Regions from separate parts of the Bradyrhizobium ottawaense genome, predicted to be linked through region 2. Evidence: riboswitches for the same ligand, from Rfam matches in the RefSeq annotation. Region 2 holds a riboswitch; each other region holds the start of a gene.

Region 1 (5,813 bases), 2.0 Mb from region 2:
GCAATCCGGAGTTGGGCCAGTCGCCAGTCGGCGACGTAGCGGACGTAGGCGTGGATATGCTCAGGCAGCATCCCCTCGATCTTGCCAAGGCCGAAGGCGAGCTCGACGAAGTTCTCCTCCAGCTTCACCATGGTCTTGGCTACGTCGACAATGTCGTCGCGGACGGGGCGCGTCACCGCGCCGGTTTCGCGGTGCCATTCGTGAAATAGCTTGATGATGCCCTCGCAGTGGAGACTCTCGTCGCGCACTGACCAGCTTACGATCTGTCCCATGCCGTTCATTTTGTTGTGGCGTGGGAAGTTGAGCAGCATGGCGAAGCTGGCGAACAAGGCCATGCCTTCGGTGAAGGCGCCGAACATCGCCAGGGTACGGGCGACATCCGCCACGCTGTCGACGCCGAACTCGTGCATGTAGTCCGCCTTGGCGCGCATCTGCGCATAGCCGCGGAATGCCTCGAACTCGGTCTTAGGCATACCGAGCGTCTTGAGTAGCAGGGCATAGGCGTCGATATGAACCGTCTCCATGTTAGTGAAAGCGGCCATCATCATCTGGACGGTGAGTGGCTGGAAGATCGGAATGTACCGCTTGAAATAGTTGTCGCCGACCTCGATGTCCGACTGAGTGAAGAAACGGAAGATCTGGGTGAGCAGCGCGCGCTCGCTGTCGGTGACGCGGCCCGAAGCCCAGTCGTTGAGGTCGGCGCCGAGCGGCACCTCCTCGCCCATCCAGTGGGTCTGCTGCTGGCGCTTCCAGAACTCGTAAGCCCAGGCATAGCGATCGACGTCGTAGCTGCCGGTCGAGTCAAGGAGGCCGACGCGTCCCTTGCCGATCAACGTGCGCGGATCGGCGCGCGATAGATCGATCACTGACATGCGAGGCACTCCTCATAGTCGGTGCGCTGCCGCGCCGGCTGCTGCGTCGGCGTTGCATCCCCGGCAATCTTGCCGGCGAACGCCGCGCGCGAGATCGACTTTGATCGACAGTAGTAGAGGCTCTTCACCCCACGCTTCCACGCCGTCCAGTGCAGCATGTGGAGGTCCCACTTATCGACGTCGGCCGGCAGATAGAGGTTGATCGACTGGCTCTGGCAAATCAACGCGGCGCGGTCGGCGGCAAGCTCGACGATCCAGCGCTGGTCGATCTCGAAGGCGGTGCGAAAGATCGCTTTCTCGTGCTCCGACAGGACGTCGAGATGGGCGACCGATCCGTCGTGCGCGATGATCGACTCCCAGGTCGCCGAGGTGTCGGCGCCTTTCGCGGCCAGCACCTTAGCGAGGTGCGGATTGCGCACCGAGATGGCGCCGGATAGCGTCTTGTGGGTGTAGATGTTGGCCGGGATCGGCTCAGTGCAGGCGCTGGTGCCCCCGCAGATGATGCTGATCGAGGCGGTCGGCGCGATTGCGATCTTGTGGCTGAAGCGCGCCATCACGCCGCGTTCCAGGGCATCCGGGCACGGGCCACGCTCGCGAGCGAGCGCCACGGATGCGGCGTCGGCTTCGCGACGGAGTTTTCGGAACATGTTCAGATTGAATGACTTGGCCAAGGTACCCTCCATTGGAATGCCCTTGGCCTGGAGAAACGAGTGGAAGCCCATGACGCCGAGGCCAACGGAGCGCTCGCGCAGGGCGGCGTAGCGGGCACGCTTCATTCCGTCCGGCGCCACCGTGATGAAGTGCGTGAGCACGTTGTCTAGGAAGCGCATGACGTCCTCTATGAAGCCGGGCTCCTCATTCCACTGGTCCCAGGTCTCGAGGTTGAGCGACGACAGGCAGCAAACCGCGGTGCGCTCCTCGCCGCGATGATCGATGCCGGTCGACAGGGTAATCTCGCTGCACAGGTTGGAGGTCGAGACCTCGAGGCCGAGCTCGCGCTGGTGCTTGGGGAGCGCACGGTTCACGGTGTCGATGAACAAGAGATAAGGCTCGCCGGTCTGCAGCCGGTTCTCAAGGATGCGTTGCCACAGCTGGCGGGCGTCGATCTCGCGGACGACCTCGTTAGTCTTCGGGCTGCGCAGAGCGAATGCGGTGCCGGCGCCCACGGCACACATGAACTCGTCGGTGACGTTGATGCCGTGATGTAGGTTGAGGCTCTTGCGGTTGAAGTCACCAGACGCCTTGCGGATCTCGAGGAACTCCTCGATCTCGGGATGGTGGATATCGAGATAGACCGCCGCCGAGCCGCGCCGCAACGAGCCCTGGCTGATCGCCAGCGTGAGGCCGTCCGTGACGTGGATGAACGGGATGATGCCCGAGGTGACGCCGCCCCTCGCCTTCTCGCCGATTGAGCGAACATTACCCCAGTAGGTGCCGATGCCGCCGCCATTGGAAGCAAGCCAGACGTTCTCGTTCCAGGTGCCGACGATGCCTTCGAGCGAGTCCGACACTGAGTTAAGGAAGCACGAGATCGGAAGGCCGCGCGTCGTGCCGCCGTTGGAGAGCACCGGTGTGGCCGGCATGAACCACAGCCGAGACATCGCATCATATAGACGTTGGGCATGCGCAACATTGTCCGCGAAGGCGCAAGACACTCGGGCGAACATGTCCTGGAGGCCTTCGCCGGCGAGCAGATAGCGGTCGGTCAGCGTCAGCCTACCAAACGAGGTCAGCAGGTCGTCGCGCGACCGATCGAGCGAAAGGTCAGACGGAGTTGGCGATCGCGCGGGGGGCCTCGGCAGGGGAGCCGGCAATGCTGGGGGCTGCACAAGACACAGTTCAGGTGTGGTAGGCTTTGCCTGCGCTGAGGGCTGCCGCACACTCGGCAGCTCAATGAGATGACCATACTGATCGAAATCGTAAGACGCCGACATCGGCAACCCCGTGATATTTGGGGGCTGGGACCGTGCGGACGACTTGCGAGGGGACCGGGCAAATGTCCCCGGCTGCAAGCGACCCACCGGGCACCCCGCCCGAGGACATGGGTTCTGTCGCGGTAGGTTTCCTGGCTCGCGGGTCGCTGCGGCTGTCGGCCTTCCCAGCGCTGTCGCGCTAATGCCTCGGAATAGCCGCTGCCGACACAATGGGTTCCCCCCTAACACCGTGCCACCATATATGCGAATTTAAAACCACTACGACACCACATATAGAAGCCTTTGCCCAGACTCGTCAAGACGGCACAGTCAAGTTAACCAGTTGGAGCAGCCCCGAGGTCGAGGTTCGAAATTCGCCGAGCGCCTGTCCTGAGAGCCTCACTCAAAAAACATAGATGTCTCAAGGCCTGGCCAATCGGCGAGTTAGGAGCCTCAGATGGGCGACGAGCGGCCAGGCGAGCTCGGTAGCGGCGGAACCTTCGAAGTCTTTGCAGAGATGCCCACATCTGCCGAGCCACGCAAAGGTGCGCTCGACGACCCAGCGCCTGCGATCGGCCAAGATGTGCTCAAACCTTTGGAAGTGGCGTCGCAAATTCTCCAACAGGGGAACAGCAACCCTGGACATCCTGAATGTTGGCATCGATCGGTTCGCGGTCCGCGAATTGAGTTGGGCCGGATCGGGTTTCGGTAGCCATACGCGTCTCGCCATTCATCGCTTTCTGTGGCCTTAGATCAAAAATTGTCTGGAGCCCGACCGCAAATCGATGCAGCCGCCCGTGGCAATATCCCAGCTTAGTGGATTTGACCCCGCCAGCTCTCACATCAGACGTGCCAACTTTGCCGAAGAGACGATTGGTATGCTTTTCGCAGGCCCGGCGAGCCGCCTCACGTGCTCAGTTGTCTGGCCGCGAACATAAGCCGTCCTGACCGAACGCGGTCATGTCAGGTTATTGGCAATCAATCCTAACGGGATGAGGCGGAGCTATGCTTGAGTCTGGGTGACGAGCCGATCCGGCGGCGCGGCCTTGCTGGGTCGGAATGAAGCCGTTCGCAACATTGGCGTGAGCGGCGGCGAAGAACCGTGTTGTATCTCACCAACGACCTTGAAGCCGTGACGTTGGTAAAAGGGAATGTTTTCAGGGTTCGAACTTTCGAGGTAGGCAACAATGCCGTCCTCATCGCATCGTTGAAGGGCGTAGTTCATCAGCAACGTGCCAAGCCCTTTTCCGACCCAGTTCGGATCGACGGCAATGAGTGGCAGATACCAATGTGGCTCGTGGGGACGATGTTCGGCCATTCTCCGCCGCAAGTGTGCCATATCCTCGGTAATCTCCGGGCGCAGGGATAGCGCCATGATTGCATCCAATGCCTCCTCATCTTGCTGCACGTTGGGAGGCAGCCACAGGGCCGCGCCACGAATCTCTCCCGCGACGTAGGCTGTGCCATGTGCAAATGCTCGGCCCCCACAGGCGTCAATGAACTGAGGCATGCTTCTAAGGTATTGCCTTGGGTCAGGCCAGCTCCAACGCATCAACGGATCCGCGGCAAAGCCGAGCACAATTGTCCAGACAGTGCTTGCACGAATGTTTGCGTTCGCAGATCTGATATCTGATTCTTCTGTCATGAAGTCGTTTCGGGGCTCTGTTTTGGCATTGGCCTTCCAAGGAGGAGCATGGCATCGACACATCTGACGGTGAGCGGAATGGATGCACCGACGGGGACTCGCCGGGTGCATTTGGTTTCCCTTCCGAGATCTCCGCCTGTCTCAGACGGCTGACTTTGACGGCCACTTCGGACGAAGGCTCCTTGGTAGGCAATGCTTGGATCTACATATTCCTGGCGGGCTTCTGCGCTTCCACGCCCTATCTGGAACCCGCCCCGCCCTTCCCAAGGAAGCTCCGACGTTCTCAAGGTCGACACGGTTCGGCAGCCTGCAACCGTCCGCGAAGGGAATGACATGAGGACGCCTTTGATATTGCAAGTGCGAAGAAGTCAGGGCATGGCGAACATCGGGCGATGGCTGCCTGAACCGGGCTCCGGCACGAGCAAACAGCCAGCCAAGTGTCGCGCGTCGAGGTCCAGACTAGGCAAGGAATCATCACCTCGTCTCGTATTGAGCGGTTCTCGTAAGTTTCTTGGTCAAAACACATGCTAAGTGCGAAACCTCCATTGCCAACGTCGTGTCCGCGGTCACCGGCAGAGAGAGCTTTCGTCTGCGAGACTCATATGCGTAGTACAGCGGCTTTCCAATTATCGCATGTTGTCCGCGCTCCTTGATGTTCTTGTCTCGGCGCATCATCGCCGCGATTCGCGATTGTCGGATCAAGGCAACGGGACTGGATACCACGACGCTGCCGCCGTCGACCTACTGAACAACGCAACTTGGGATCGCGCGAGAGCTTTCGTGCATTGATTGATCGTCAGGCGTGTCGATCGCTCGCACAACGGCGTTAGCTCTATCGAGCGAAAACGTTGCTGTCGTGCCCTCGTCGTACTTGACGCCCAGGTCAGTTGTATCCGCCGCGATCCTTGCCATAGTGGGAAAGACAGCAGGCTGACGTAGTTGCGTGAGTAACTCTCGTAAAAGAGGTTTTTGGCCACAAGCGTTGATGGCTTCGTAGGACTTGTTCCAACTCACTCCCTGATCGGAACGGTTTGGAAGATTTCTTGGCGCTGGTATGCTTGCCACACCAGGTCCGAGATCCACGTGGTGAGTCATGTTGTTTCGTTCTGTCTTGGAAAACTGTAGTCGTCGGGGCAGCATATCAGAAGGCAATGTAGCGAAGACCTCCCCAGAATAGGTAGGGATCTATCCGCCCTTGATGCTGAGTTGGCCCGGGTTCAACCTTGAGCATAGTCTGTCGAACGCCATCCGGAACTGCCCCCTTTTCGTCATGAAGAACTGCCCCCACCATCGGACGTTTGATGGTCGCTTCCGCCGGTGACGGGACGGAGGGAGGCGGAGCCGACCGGACGGCCGTCACCGGCGGTCGGCGGTTTGATGAAG
Region 2 (5,813 bases):
TGGTTGGCACGCAAGATCGCCGCGATGGGGCATACCGTCCGCATTATTCCGGCTCAATTCGTCAAGCCTTATGTAAAGTCCAACAAAAGTGACATCATCGATGCCGCAGCGATCGCGGAAGCAGTGACGCGACCAACAATGCGCTTCGTCGAAATACGGTCGCCCGAACACATTGACCTGCAAGCGCTGCATCGTGTTCGCGATAGGATGATTTCGCAACGGACGTGCCTCATAAATCAGATGCGCGCTTTTTGCCTTGAATATGGGATCGCTACTCGACTCGGGAAGCGTCCGAGGGAGGGTGTTTCCTCCCTTCGGCCATCACCTTATCCGTTGACCGTCGGCTACTTTTCTGACTCAATCAAGCCGTTTATGGACCGGTCTTAACAACCTCGGGGGCGGCATGGATTCGATCCTTCGCGTTCTGATGCCCTTCTTCGGGCCGAAGAACTATTCTGAGATGCTCTAGAAGAACGCTTTGGCGGATTTCTGGCTGACCTTAGCCTGCTCGTTCCTGGTGAGGTACGATCCTTGGATTAACGGTCTTTTCTTGCGAGTTGAGCATCTGCCCGGCGTCAAGGAATTCGCCACGGCTATTAAAGCTCCTGAGGTGAACGTGGGCGGCTTCGCGCTTGCTTTGCTGGTGCTCATCTTCAGCAGGGTCACCCGATTCCATGATCGGATTTCGGACATATTTAAGATCAGGGCGAGGTTCGACCGCGCTAACATCCTTCTCCCTCTGGCTGTCATGTCGGGTGCGCAGATGTCGGCCCGTCAGGTGGCAAATCTCAAACGCGACCGCCATCCCCTCGTGAGAGCGACGTTCTACAAATACGCGTCCAGCCGAAGCGAACATCCGCTCGTCGACAAGCACGACATCGAAAGCGCATTGGAGGCTTGGCACATATTGGGTTGCCTTGGAGTGGCTCTTCATACTCACAGGCTTCGCGGTCTTATCCGCCTTCGCCAGGGCAGCTTGGTTTCTGATCATTTTTTGGACCGCCTCGATGGCCGCGCTTCTATTTATGCATCTTCGGTATGGATTGCTGGAACGAAGGGCGGATCCCCAGATCCAACAGATAGCCGGGAATGCCGAGGCAAGTGCAGGCAACCGCCAAGCATTCACAGAGGCGGCCATCTGATGTGGTACAAGATCGGGAAGGATATCATCGTCCGGAGCGAAAACGCAGCCAAGCCGGAAACACAGAGTTGGGCCTATCTTAAGAAGCTGATCTCGCGTCTCGAGCCAATTCATTCCAGCTTCGACTTTGGCTGCGGCAAACTGCGTTACGAACGGGCAATAGCCAAAACCACCGGCGAACTTGCGTTGGTGGATTCGGAAGTGCAGCTTTCAAGGGGTCAAATGATCCGCGGTCGTTCGACCACCATCCGCGATTACGTCGGCAAATCAAATCACGTCCACGCCCTCACCGTGGGTCAGTTTGCCTCCCATGACCGGAGATACGACCGCGGCTTCTGCATAAACGTTCTTTCTGTGATCCCATCGGCAAGCGTGAGACTTGGCATCGTTCAACTGATGAGAGCTAAGCTAAAGCCAAACGGCACTTGCTTGTTTGTGACGCTCTATCGCAATTCTGATTTTACAAGGATGCAGAATCTCCCGAATTGTCAACCATACGGCAACGGCTTCCTCATGGACTCGCTTAGGGGCCATTCCTTCTACGGCCTCATCCCGCCGGACGATCTCGCCGGATTGGTTAAGCGTGCAGGCTTCTCGGTCGAGTCGATCGTGCTGGATGAAGGCTCCGCATACCTGTGGGCCCGAACTCCGGACGGGCGACCTGGACCGATCAATTTCGAAATCCGTGAAACTGCGGAGAACTTTCAGATTCGATCTCAGCCAAGCGTGAGCAACCGCAGCTCGGCAAGGTAGACCAGGCCGGCAGAGACGGCGCTTGGATCCTGAGCAGCAGCCGCGGGGGCTCAAGTCACATCGACGACCTGTCCCGCTTAGGTTCGTCTGCTTCCGATAGTCGGCGATCTGCTGTCTGTAGTGGCCGATGCTCGGCGCATCCGGAGCCACGTCGCTCTTCCAATCGACGACCGCGTCGATGGCGCCGGCCTCGTCGAACGCGATCGCGTCAACCTGTCCGGAGAGCAGGACCTTGCCGCCTTCGTGAGTCTGGCTTCCGAACAACGGGAGCTCGGGGGCGAGACGCGGTCGCGGCGTCACGACGTCCGGAAGAGCGAGCGTCCGCAGCACCGTGGCGGTCAGTTCGACGGCGCTGATGCCCATCTTCGGATCCTCCGCCGGTTCGTGCCCCATCTGCCGGATCAGTTCCGCAGCCCGCGTTTCAAGTCCGCCCTGGCGTCGCAGGCTTCTCCGGTCAGCACCTCCTCGATTAGCTTGTGAAGGATGGTGCCACGCGTCGAACTTCTGAGAACGGCAGCAGGCTCCGCAGCGCCGGTTTCCGGAATTTCCCCGCTTTCGATCTTCGCTTCTGGCTCGTCCACCTGATCAAGTTCGCTCCGGCTCGGGCGACGCCAGATCACGGTCTTGCGCACATCGAAGATAGCGGTCGCCTCGGCGGCGAAGGTCTCGCGGGTCTGCCCGTTCTCTAGCGGCGTGACGTTCCTTTCCTTCGCGGTGCCGACGTCGTTCGGGTTGATCGCCGGGAGACCAGCCAGGCCCAAATCGACGAGCTTTGCCCAGCACTTGTCCGACAGGTCGGCGGAGTGCCTAGGCAGGATCAGCAGGTCGCGCGCCCGGGTCGCGGCCACGTACCAGAGGCGTACGCGCTCGCGCCGCTGCTGCTGCCGCGGTGACGGTGTTGCCCCACGGATTGGCCGAGGAGACAATCACGGATTGAGCAGTTGCGGAGGCTGTGCGGACGCCGATCCCGCTGCGGCGATCGAGGCCAGCACGATTCCTAGCGTCAATGCTGACCCGGACAGCCAGCGCTGTTTGAGCAGGATTGAAGTTGACGCCGAAACTCGCGCCGGCACGGCTACTACGTTTGAAATGAAAACGGTGATGACCACGGGCGAAACAAAAAGCCGTCACGCACATTCGCCGTGAGCGGCAGCCGTTCGCCCCGAATGCGGCAGATCTCGATCGGCTTTGCAACGTCTTGGAGCACCCCGCCCCTGCGTCAGTCCATGACCACGACCGGCAGCAAGGTTTCCTGGCTCGCGGGTTGACGCCTCCGACCACCTTCCCAGGTTCGAACGAACGAACCCAATGGCCCAACTGTCGTCGGCTCGCCGCTTACAGTTGCGGGGGCAGCTTCGGCCTTGTCCGTGAGGACGCACCGTATTCCCTTGATACGCCTTTCGGCGCTACCGATAACCAGACTGAAGGCCCCTCATAACCGAGTCAAGCAAGGGGCGTGAATCGAGTGCTGAGTGACACAACATGTGACAGTTTAGCCCGTCCTATTCGTGAGAGTGCGTTTTTCTAGTCCGATTGATGTGGCCGCACATCTGCTCTGACGAGGCGCACAGGATTGCCTTCGGCTTTTCACCGCCTGACGACCCGTACTTTGCAACGCGCTTGAGGGATAAGTTGGGCGAACGGGGGGCGGACGCCCCGCCGGTCAAGGACTGAGCGGCAGCAGCGCGCCGGGCAAGCCGCGGATCAGGTCGGCTTCGGGACATGCCGCGGCGAACGCAAGGCGAATGCGGCTCGTGGTCTCGACCACACGGGCAGCGAGTTTCAAGAGACTCCGCCTCGACGGCATTTGCGATGTTCGTTTCGATCTTCTCTAGCAAGATCGACCTGATCTGAGGATCGAGGGGCGACTCCGACGTCGAAAGCCCAGCCAAATGTCCCAGCTCTTTGATGCGGCCGTGATGGCCGGCTCGGGTGCCGTTTACATGTCTCAACCGTTCGCACAGTGTATCGAAGCCGGCTTGTCCGCCTATGATCGCCCTGCCTGTCGTGCTGAGCATGTCCGGTGTTAGCCCTGCGAGGTACTTCACGCTGACCCTGAACCGCGCGTCGCGATCTGCAAGGCAGAACGCCATTGCGACGATGGCGTCGAACAGCGCGGAATTCGAGAGGTCATGGTACTCCGCGGGGAGAAGCTTGCGCGCAGCCTGCTTACGGCTAGGGTCAGGGTGAACGAGACCAACCACGAAGTCGAAGGCTTCTTCGTCGGGAATCTCGACGAGAGATTGCTCGAAATCGCGCAAGTCGACGGTCGGAAGGAGCAGATGCGCCAACAGCTTCAGGCCGAACGGCAGCAATTGCTCCAGCAACTTGCTGGATCGGCGGGAGATGTCCGGCGCGCGGAGGATGAGGCACGGCTGTTCGAAGCCATGTTCGCGCAATTCCAGGCCATCCGCGACTCTGGCCTGACCTGCTTTGGATGCGGCGAGGAATTGGCTGCTTTCGATCGCAAGCTGGCGGAAATCGGCAAAAATATCGAAGACGCCAAGCGGAATCGCGATCCCAAGCTCGTTGCCGATCTGGAGCGCCTAGCCGCGGAGGTCAAGACGGCAAACCGGCTCAAGACCGAGACACAGGATGCGTCGACCCGGGCACACAGCGCGAAAGACAGGGCCGAGGGCGCGTATGAAGACTACATGAAGAACAATCGTGAAGTCCTGGCGGTGGCACGTCGCGCCCGCGCGCGCCAGCTGCTGGACGGATTCCCGCAATCGAGGGAGATGAGCGACTACCGGTCGAAGGTGGCCGAAATGGCGGCTCAGTCCTTGTCGGACCGCATCGCTGGGCTGACGGCGGACCGTGAAAACCGTTCTACCAACCGGCGCTCCACCCTGATGAGGGAAATGACGGGCGCCGTGAACAAGCACGGGCAGGACTTCTATCTCGTGCCGCCGTTCACCGCCGAGGAGGCGACGCCGTCGGCCGTCGAGCAGTGGGCGGTCGCCGAAAAGGACCGATTGGATGGGCATGAATTGGTCCAGTACGCGGAGCAGTGTCGGAACGCTGAGACGGAGATGACCTCGGCATTCCGGGACGACCTTCTCCATCGGCTCGACGATGCCTTCACCGGCATCAAGTCCACCCTGAACGAGCTCAACCGCCACCTGAAGGACCGCCAGTTCCACGGGCGCGACTACTACTCGTTCAAGGCGCTCGAGGCCCCGACCCACGTCGCGCGCCGCCCTAATGGACGTCATTGCGGACAAGCTTGCGAACGAGGCCGAAAGCCGCGAGACAGCGCTCGAAAAGGTTGCCGCTCTTGCTAAGCGGGTGAAGTGGCTGCGGGTGGCGAAGCTCGCAACGACGTCGGCGGCTTCGATCTATTTCGGCGTTCCGCCGGTCGGGGCCGCCGGCGAGTTCTTCGAACTCGGCAGAAAGATGTGGAGCGAGGGCTTCGGGAAGAGCGATGCCGATGCGGCGAAGAAGGCCGTCGGCGATGCCGTCAAGGAAGGCGGCGAGCTTCTAAAACCGAAGGAGGAAACGTCTCCTCCGAAGGAAATTCAGGCTCTGCGCGACACGCTCGAGCAAACCCTTGAAGAACTCGGTATCACGCTTGTCGTGTTGATCGACGATCTCGACCGCTGCCTGCCCGAGACAACGATCTCGACGCTCGAAGCCATCCGCCTCTTCCTATTCCTCAAGAACACCGCCTTCGTCATCGCTGCGGACAACGACATGATCAAGCACGCAGTCCGCAAGCACTTCGCGGGCTTCGAAAATGACTTGATGGTAACGAACTACTTCGACAAGCTGATCCAGGTTCCGATCCGCGTGCCGCAACTCGGCACGCAGGAGGTCCGCGCATACATGATGCTGCTATTCGTGGACAACAGCGACCTGCCCGAGCCCGACAAGGAGAAGATTCGCGCCGCCGTGATCCGTCAACTGAAGAGCACTTGGC
Region 3 (5,813 bases), 2.0 Mb from region 2:
CGCGGATCTTGCGGTGATCGTCAATCCCAACAACCCCGGCGGACAGCATCGTGCACCAAAGGATCTGCTCGCACTGCTGCCGCGCGTCGGCCGCCTCGTCATCGACGAGAGCTTCGTCGACGCCGTTTCGCAGCTGTCGCTTGCATCGGAAGCCGATCGACCGGGACTGCTGATCCTGCGCTCGTTCGGAAAGTTCTATGGCCTTGCCGGCCTGCGGCTCGGCTTCGCGATCGGCAATGCCGCCGACATTGGCAAGCTTGCGTCGATGTCGGGTCCATGGCCGGTTTCGGGAGCGGCGATCGCGATCGGCTGTCGCGCGCTGCGCGACGACGCCTGGGCTGAGACCACGTCAGCGCGACTTGCCCGGGACTGTGTTCGCCTCGATGCCATAGCGCAAGCGCAAGGCTGGATGCTGCTTGGGGGGACGCCGCTGTTCCGTCTCTACGAGACACCCGACGCGCTCGCCGCGCAAGACAGACTGGCACAAAGCCAGATCTGGTCGCGCGTCTTTGCGCAAAAGCCGACATGGCTTCGGCTCGGGCTTCCCGGCAGCGAAGCCGAATGGATGCGCCTTGCCGAGGTGCTAGCGCGCTAGCGCAAGCAGACCTTCGACGTCGAGATGCTTTTCGATGTGGTCGGCGAGCGCATCGAGCGCACTCTCGACCCGGGCGTGGTAGGGCTCGTTGCCAGCGGGAATGTCGAGCTTTGCGAGGTACGCCTTGCGGAAATCATCCGACGTGAACAGGCCGTGCAGGTAGCTGCCCTGCACGCGGCCATCGCGCGAGATCGCGCCTTCGGTCTCGCCGTTCAGTGTCGCAAACGGGCGCGCACGATCGGGCCCATCGGTACGGCCGATGTGAATTTCGTACGCCTCGATCGGCTGATCCGTAGCGGCATGCACAGCCGTAACCCGCGTCAGCGTCTTCTGCGGACTCATCACCGTGTCCACATCCAGCAGCCCGAGCCCCGCCGTGTCGCCCGCGGGACCTTCAATTCCCTGTGGGTCCGCGACGCTGCGTCCCAGCATCTGATAGCCGCCGCAGAGGCCGAGCACATAGCCACCCCTGCGGTGATGCGCGAGCAGATCGATGTCCCAGCCTTGCGCGCGCAGGAAGGCGAGATCGCCGCGGGTGGACTTTGAGCCGGGGATGATGACGAGGCGGACATCGCCGGGGATGGCTTCGCCGGGGCGTACCATCACGAGATCGACGCCCGGCTCGAGCTTGAGTGGATCGAGATCGTCGAAATTGGCGATCCGCGACAGCGCGAGGCAGGCGATCTTGCATTGGCCCGGCTTGCGCGCATCGCTGAGGCCCTGCGCATCCTCGGCCGGCAGCTCGCCGGCGCGGGCGAACCAGGGCAGCACGCCAAGGCCGCGCCACGCGGTCTTTTGCTCGATCAGCCTGTAGCCGTCGTCGAACAGGGTGGGATCGCCGCGGAACTTGTTGATGACAAAACCCCGGATTATCGCGGCATCGTCGGGGTCGATCACCGTCTTGATGCCGACGAGCTGGGCGATGACGCCGCCGCGGTCGATGTCGCCGATCAGCACGACCGGCACGTCGGCCTTGCGCGCAAAACCCATATTGGCGATGTCGGCCTTACGCAAATTCACCTCGGCCGGACTGCCGGCGCCTTCCACCAGCACTAGATCGGCGCGTGCCTTCAGCCGCTCAAAGCTCTCCAGCACCGCGCCCATCAGCGAGGGCTTCATCGCGGCGTAGTCACGCGCGCGCGCAGTCGCGATGCGCTTTCCGTGGACGATCACCTGCGCGCCGACATCGGTCTCGGGCTTGAGCAGCACGGGGTTCATGTCGGTGTGCGGTTCGACGCCTGCTGCCAGCGCCTGCAGCGCCTGGGCGCGGCCGATCTCGCCGCCATCGATGGTGACGGCGGCGTTGTTCGACATGTTCTGCGGCTTGAACGGCAGCACGCGCAGGCCGCGCCGCGTGAAGGCACGCGCAAGGCCTGCGACGATGAGCGACTTGCCCACGTCCGAGCCGGCCCCCTGGATCATCAATGCGCGCGCCATCGAACTCAGAACTCGACGCCGGCCTGCGCCTTGATGCCGGAGCGGAAGGGATGCTTGACCAGCGTCATCTCGGTGACGAGATCGGCGATCTCGATCAGCTCGTCCTTGGCGTTGCGCCCGGTGAGGACGACATGCGTCATCGGCGGCTTCGAGGTGGTCAGAAACTCGACGACCTCGGCGATGTCGAGATAGTCGTAGCGCAGCGCGATGTTGATCTCGTCGAGCACGACCATGCGCAAGCTCTCATCGAGGATCAGCTCCTTGGCCTTCTCCCAGCCGGCGCGCGCGGCGGCGATGTCGCGGGCGCGGTCCTGCGTCTCCCAGGTAAAACCTTCGCCCATGGCGTGGAACTGGCAGAGGTCGCCGAAATGGCCGGTGAGCAGGCGTCGCTCGCCGGTATCCCAGGCGCCCTTGATGAACTGCACGACCGCACAGGGGAAGCCATGGGCGACGCAGCGGACGATCATGCCGAAGGCCGAGGAGGACTTGCCCTTGCCGGCGCCGGTGTGGACGATGATGAGGCCCTTTTCGCCGCTCTTGGTCGCCATGATCTTGTCGCGGGCGGCCTTCTTCTTCGCCATTTTCGTGGCGTGGCGGGCGTCGGTTTCCTCGGCCGTTTTTGTATCCGGTTCAGGCGTCATCGGTCCCGGTCCTTCGGCTTGACAAGTGGCGGCCACCGGCAAATGGTGGCCCGGCGTTGGTTCCTGTCCTATGACAGGCGAAGAGGGAATGCGATAGGGTCCGAATCGGCAAGATTTGGGTCCAAAATGCAGCCGCCCCCGCGACCGTGACCGGAGAGATGCCCGAAGCCACTGATTCCCGCGGGAATCGGGAAGGCGGGGATCGAAGGGCAAAACCCTGCTCCGCAAGCCGGGAGACCTGCCAGCGCGGACGAGTTTTGGACCGGCGGACGGGGTGTTCCGCGACGGGGAAACGGGCCTTCTGAAGAATGGTCCGTGTGCCTCATCGCCTCCCGCTGTTATCTGGAAGAGGCGATGACCGTCACACTTCACGTCTGCATCACCTGCCGTGCCGGCGAGACGCCTGGCGAGGGCGAGGCGACGCCCGGCAAGCGCCTGCATGGGGCGATCCTCGACGCCGGCGTGCCCGAGGGCGTCAATGTGGTTCCCGTCGAATGCCTGTCGGCCTGCAATCAGGGCTGCTCGGTCGCGCTCAGCGCGCCCGGCCGCTGGTCGTATGTCTATGGCCGCCTGTCGGATGCGAATGCGCGGGATGTGGTCGCGGGCGCCGCGGCTTATGCGGCGGCGCCGGATGGTCTCGTGCCCTGGCGCAGCCGGCCGGAAATATTCCGCAAGCAATCGCTTGCCCGCATTCCCCCCATTGCCGTCGTGCCGGAGGCCGCCGAATGAACTCGCTCGCAAAAGTCCCTGTGACGGTGGTCACCGGTTTTCTCGGCTCCGGCAAGACGACGCTGATCCAGCATCTGCTCAGCAATGCCGGCGGCAAGAAGCTCGCGGTGCTCGTGAACGAGTTCGGCAGTGAGGGCGTCGACGGCGAGATATTGAAATCCTGCGCCGATGCCAATTGCCCGGAGGAGAACATCATCGAGCTCGCCAATGGCTGCATCTGCTGCACGGTCGCCGACGATTTCATCCCGACCATGGAAAAACTGCTGGCGCGGCCCGTGCGGCCCGATCACATCCTGATCGAGACCTCGGGCCTGGCGCTGCCGAAGCCGCTGCTGAAGGCGTTCGACTGGCCGGAGATCCGCTCGCGCATCACCGTCGACGGTGTGATCGCACTTGCCGATGCCGAGGCCGTCGCCGCCGGCCGCTTTGCGCCGGATCCTGATGCCGTCGAAGCGCAGCGGGCGGCAGACCAAAATCTCGATCACGAGACGCCGCTGTCGGAGGTGTTCGAGGATCAGATCGCCTGCGCCGATATCGTGCTGCTGACCAAGGCCGATCTTGCGGGCGCGGCGGGGCTTGAAGCGGCCAAGGCGGCGATTATTGCCGAGATGCCACGCCGCGTGCCGATGCTCCCCGTGACCGACGGCGCGATCGATGCGCGCGTCATCCTCGGTCTCGGCGCCGCCGCCGAGAACGATCTCGCCGCGCGCCCCTCGCATCATGACGGCGAGGAGGAGCACGAGCACGATGACTTCGCCTCCGTCGTGGTCGACCTTCCTGAAGTCGCCGACGTCGATGCGCTGGTCGCATCCGTCCAGAAGCTGGCACGCGAGCAGAACGTGCTGCGGGCCAAGGGTTACATCGCGGTCGCGGGCAAGCCGATGCGGTTGCTGCTGCAGGCCGTCGGCGAGCGCGTGCGCCACCAGTTCGACAAGCCGTGGGGTGCCGGTCACAGGCGGTCGAAGCTCGTCGTGATCGGCGAGCACGGCGATATCGACGAGGCCGCCATCAAGGCAGGACTAGGTATCTGATGCACGTCGTCTTCCGCGAGAGCCGCGGTCTGGAGGAGACCGCGACGCCAAGGGATATCGGCCAGGACCCGGCCGATCTCGTGGTGCTCTCGTATTCGGATTCGGATCTCGCGGCGTTCGCAGCCGGCTGGCGGCGTGGCCGCGAGAACCTGCCGACGCTGCGGCTCGCGAACCTTGCTGAGCTGCGTCATCCGCTGTCGGTCGACACCTATATCGAGCGCACGCTGTCGCAGGCGCGCGGCATTCTGGTGCGGTTGATCGGCGGGGAGTCCTACTGGCCGTATGGGCTTGCGGCCCTGCAACAGCTTGCGAAGGACCGTGGCATTGTGCTGGCCGTGCTACCGGCCGATGGCCGTGACGACACGCGGCTCGATGCATACTCGACCTTGCCGGTCTCGACGCTGCGCCGGCTCAAGGTGCTCTGCGACACCGGCGGCCCGGTCGCGGCGCAGGCCGCGATTGCACAGCTCGCGCTGGCCTCGGGCCTCTATGCCGGGCCAGTTATCGGCGAGACGACCGCGCCCGAGATGGGGTTCTACGATCCCGCGCGTGGTGTCATTGCTGCGCCGGTGGGCGGCGAGGGCAGGCCGCGCGCGCTGGTGACGTTCTATCGCTCCTATCTCACCGCTGCCGACACCGGCCCGGTCGATGCCCTGATCGCGACGTTGCGTCAGAAGGGATTTGACACTTGTGGCGCGTTCGTCACGTCGCTGAAGGCTGCGGGCGTTGCGGATTGGCTGCGCGCGTATCTTGCGCAAAATCCTCCGGCGGCGATCGTCAATGCAACGGCGTTCTCGGCCATGGGCGACGACGGCACGACACCATTCGACGCCGCATCCTGCCCGGTGTTTCAGGTCGCGCTCTCCACCGCGCGGCGCGAGGACTGGGTGGACTCGCTGCGCGGCCTGTCGCCCGGCGACCTTGCGATGCATGTGGTGCTGCCCGAGGTCGATGGCCGCCTGTTCGCGGGCGTGGTGAGCTTCAAATCGGCGGGGATGCGTGACCCCGATCTGCAATTTTCGCGTCTTGCGCACGGCGCCGATGAAGGGCGCGTGACGGCCGTCGCCGCGCGCGTCGCGGCTTGGCGGGGCCTCGCGGAGAAGCCAGCAGCCGAGAAGCGCATTGCGCTCGTGCTCTCCAATTATCCGGGCCGGCCGCATCAGATCGCGCATGCGGTCGGTCTCGATGCGCTGGCTTCGGTCGAGGCGCTGGTGTCGGATCTCGCGGAGGCCGGCTTCGATGTTGCGCCGGTCCACACCCTTGGCGAGACGCTGCTCAAGCGGCAACTGACCTGGGACGTTGCCGATTACCGCGCGGCGCTTTCGCGCCTGCCGCAAGTCTTGCAGGATGATCTCGCGCAAGCCTGGGGCGCGCCGGAGG

The links. A riboswitch is a leader RNA that binds a small molecule or an ion and turns the genes downstream of it on or off. The one in region 2 is predicted to bind cobalamin.
Region 1: another riboswitch for cobalamin. It lies ahead of CIT37_RS04600 (ribonucleoside-diphosphate reductase subunit alpha); the one in region 2 lies ahead of CIT37_RS35385 (hypothetical protein).
Region 3: another riboswitch for cobalamin. It lies ahead of CIT37_RS26695 (DUF1636 family protein); the one in region 2 lies ahead of CIT37_RS35385 (hypothetical protein).

Annotation. Positions count from the first base shown of each region.
Region 1 covers NZ_CP029425.2:967,549-973,361, reverse strand. Annotated here, with positions in the region: gene CIT37_RS04605 (ribonucleotide-diphosphate reductase subunit beta) at 1-872, opposite strand, end outside; gene CIT37_RS04600 (ribonucleoside-diphosphate reductase subunit alpha) at 863-2,806, opposite strand; cobalamin riboswitch at 2,911-3,081, opposite strand; partial or broken gene CIT37_RS04595 (transposase) at 3,207-3,353, opposite strand; gene CIT37_RS04590 (GNAT family N-acetyltransferase) at 3,789-4,430, opposite strand; gene CIT37_RS40285 (ATP-binding protein) at 5,699-5,813, opposite strand, start outside.
Region 2 covers NZ_CP029425.2:7,560,128-7,565,940, reverse strand. Annotated here, with positions in the region: partial or broken gene CIT37_RS35395 (IS110 family transposase) at 1-285, shown strand, start outside; gene CIT37_RS35390 (class I SAM-dependent methyltransferase) at 479-1,894, shown strand; gene CIT37_RS35385 (hypothetical protein) at 2,296-2,742, opposite strand; cobalamin riboswitch at 3,119-3,320, opposite strand; gene CIT37_RS35380 (transposase) at 3,558-3,680, opposite strand; gene CIT37_RS35375 (hypothetical protein) at 4,081-5,178, shown strand; gene CIT37_RS35370 (P-loop NTPase fold protein) at 5,099-5,813, shown strand, end outside.
Region 3 covers NZ_CP029425.2:5,580,526-5,586,338, reverse strand. Annotated here, with positions in the region: gene cobD (threonine-phosphate decarboxylase CobD) at 1-595, shown strand, start outside; gene CIT37_RS26705 (cobyric acid synthase) at 584-2,032, opposite strand; gene cobO (cob(I)yrinic acid a,c-diamide adenosyltransferase) at 2,038-2,673, opposite strand; cobalamin riboswitch at 2,714-2,933, shown strand; gene CIT37_RS26695 (DUF1636 family protein) at 3,028-3,402, shown strand; gene cobW (cobalamin biosynthesis protein CobW) at 3,399-4,433, shown strand; gene cobN (cobaltochelatase subunit CobN) at 4,433-5,813, shown strand, end outside.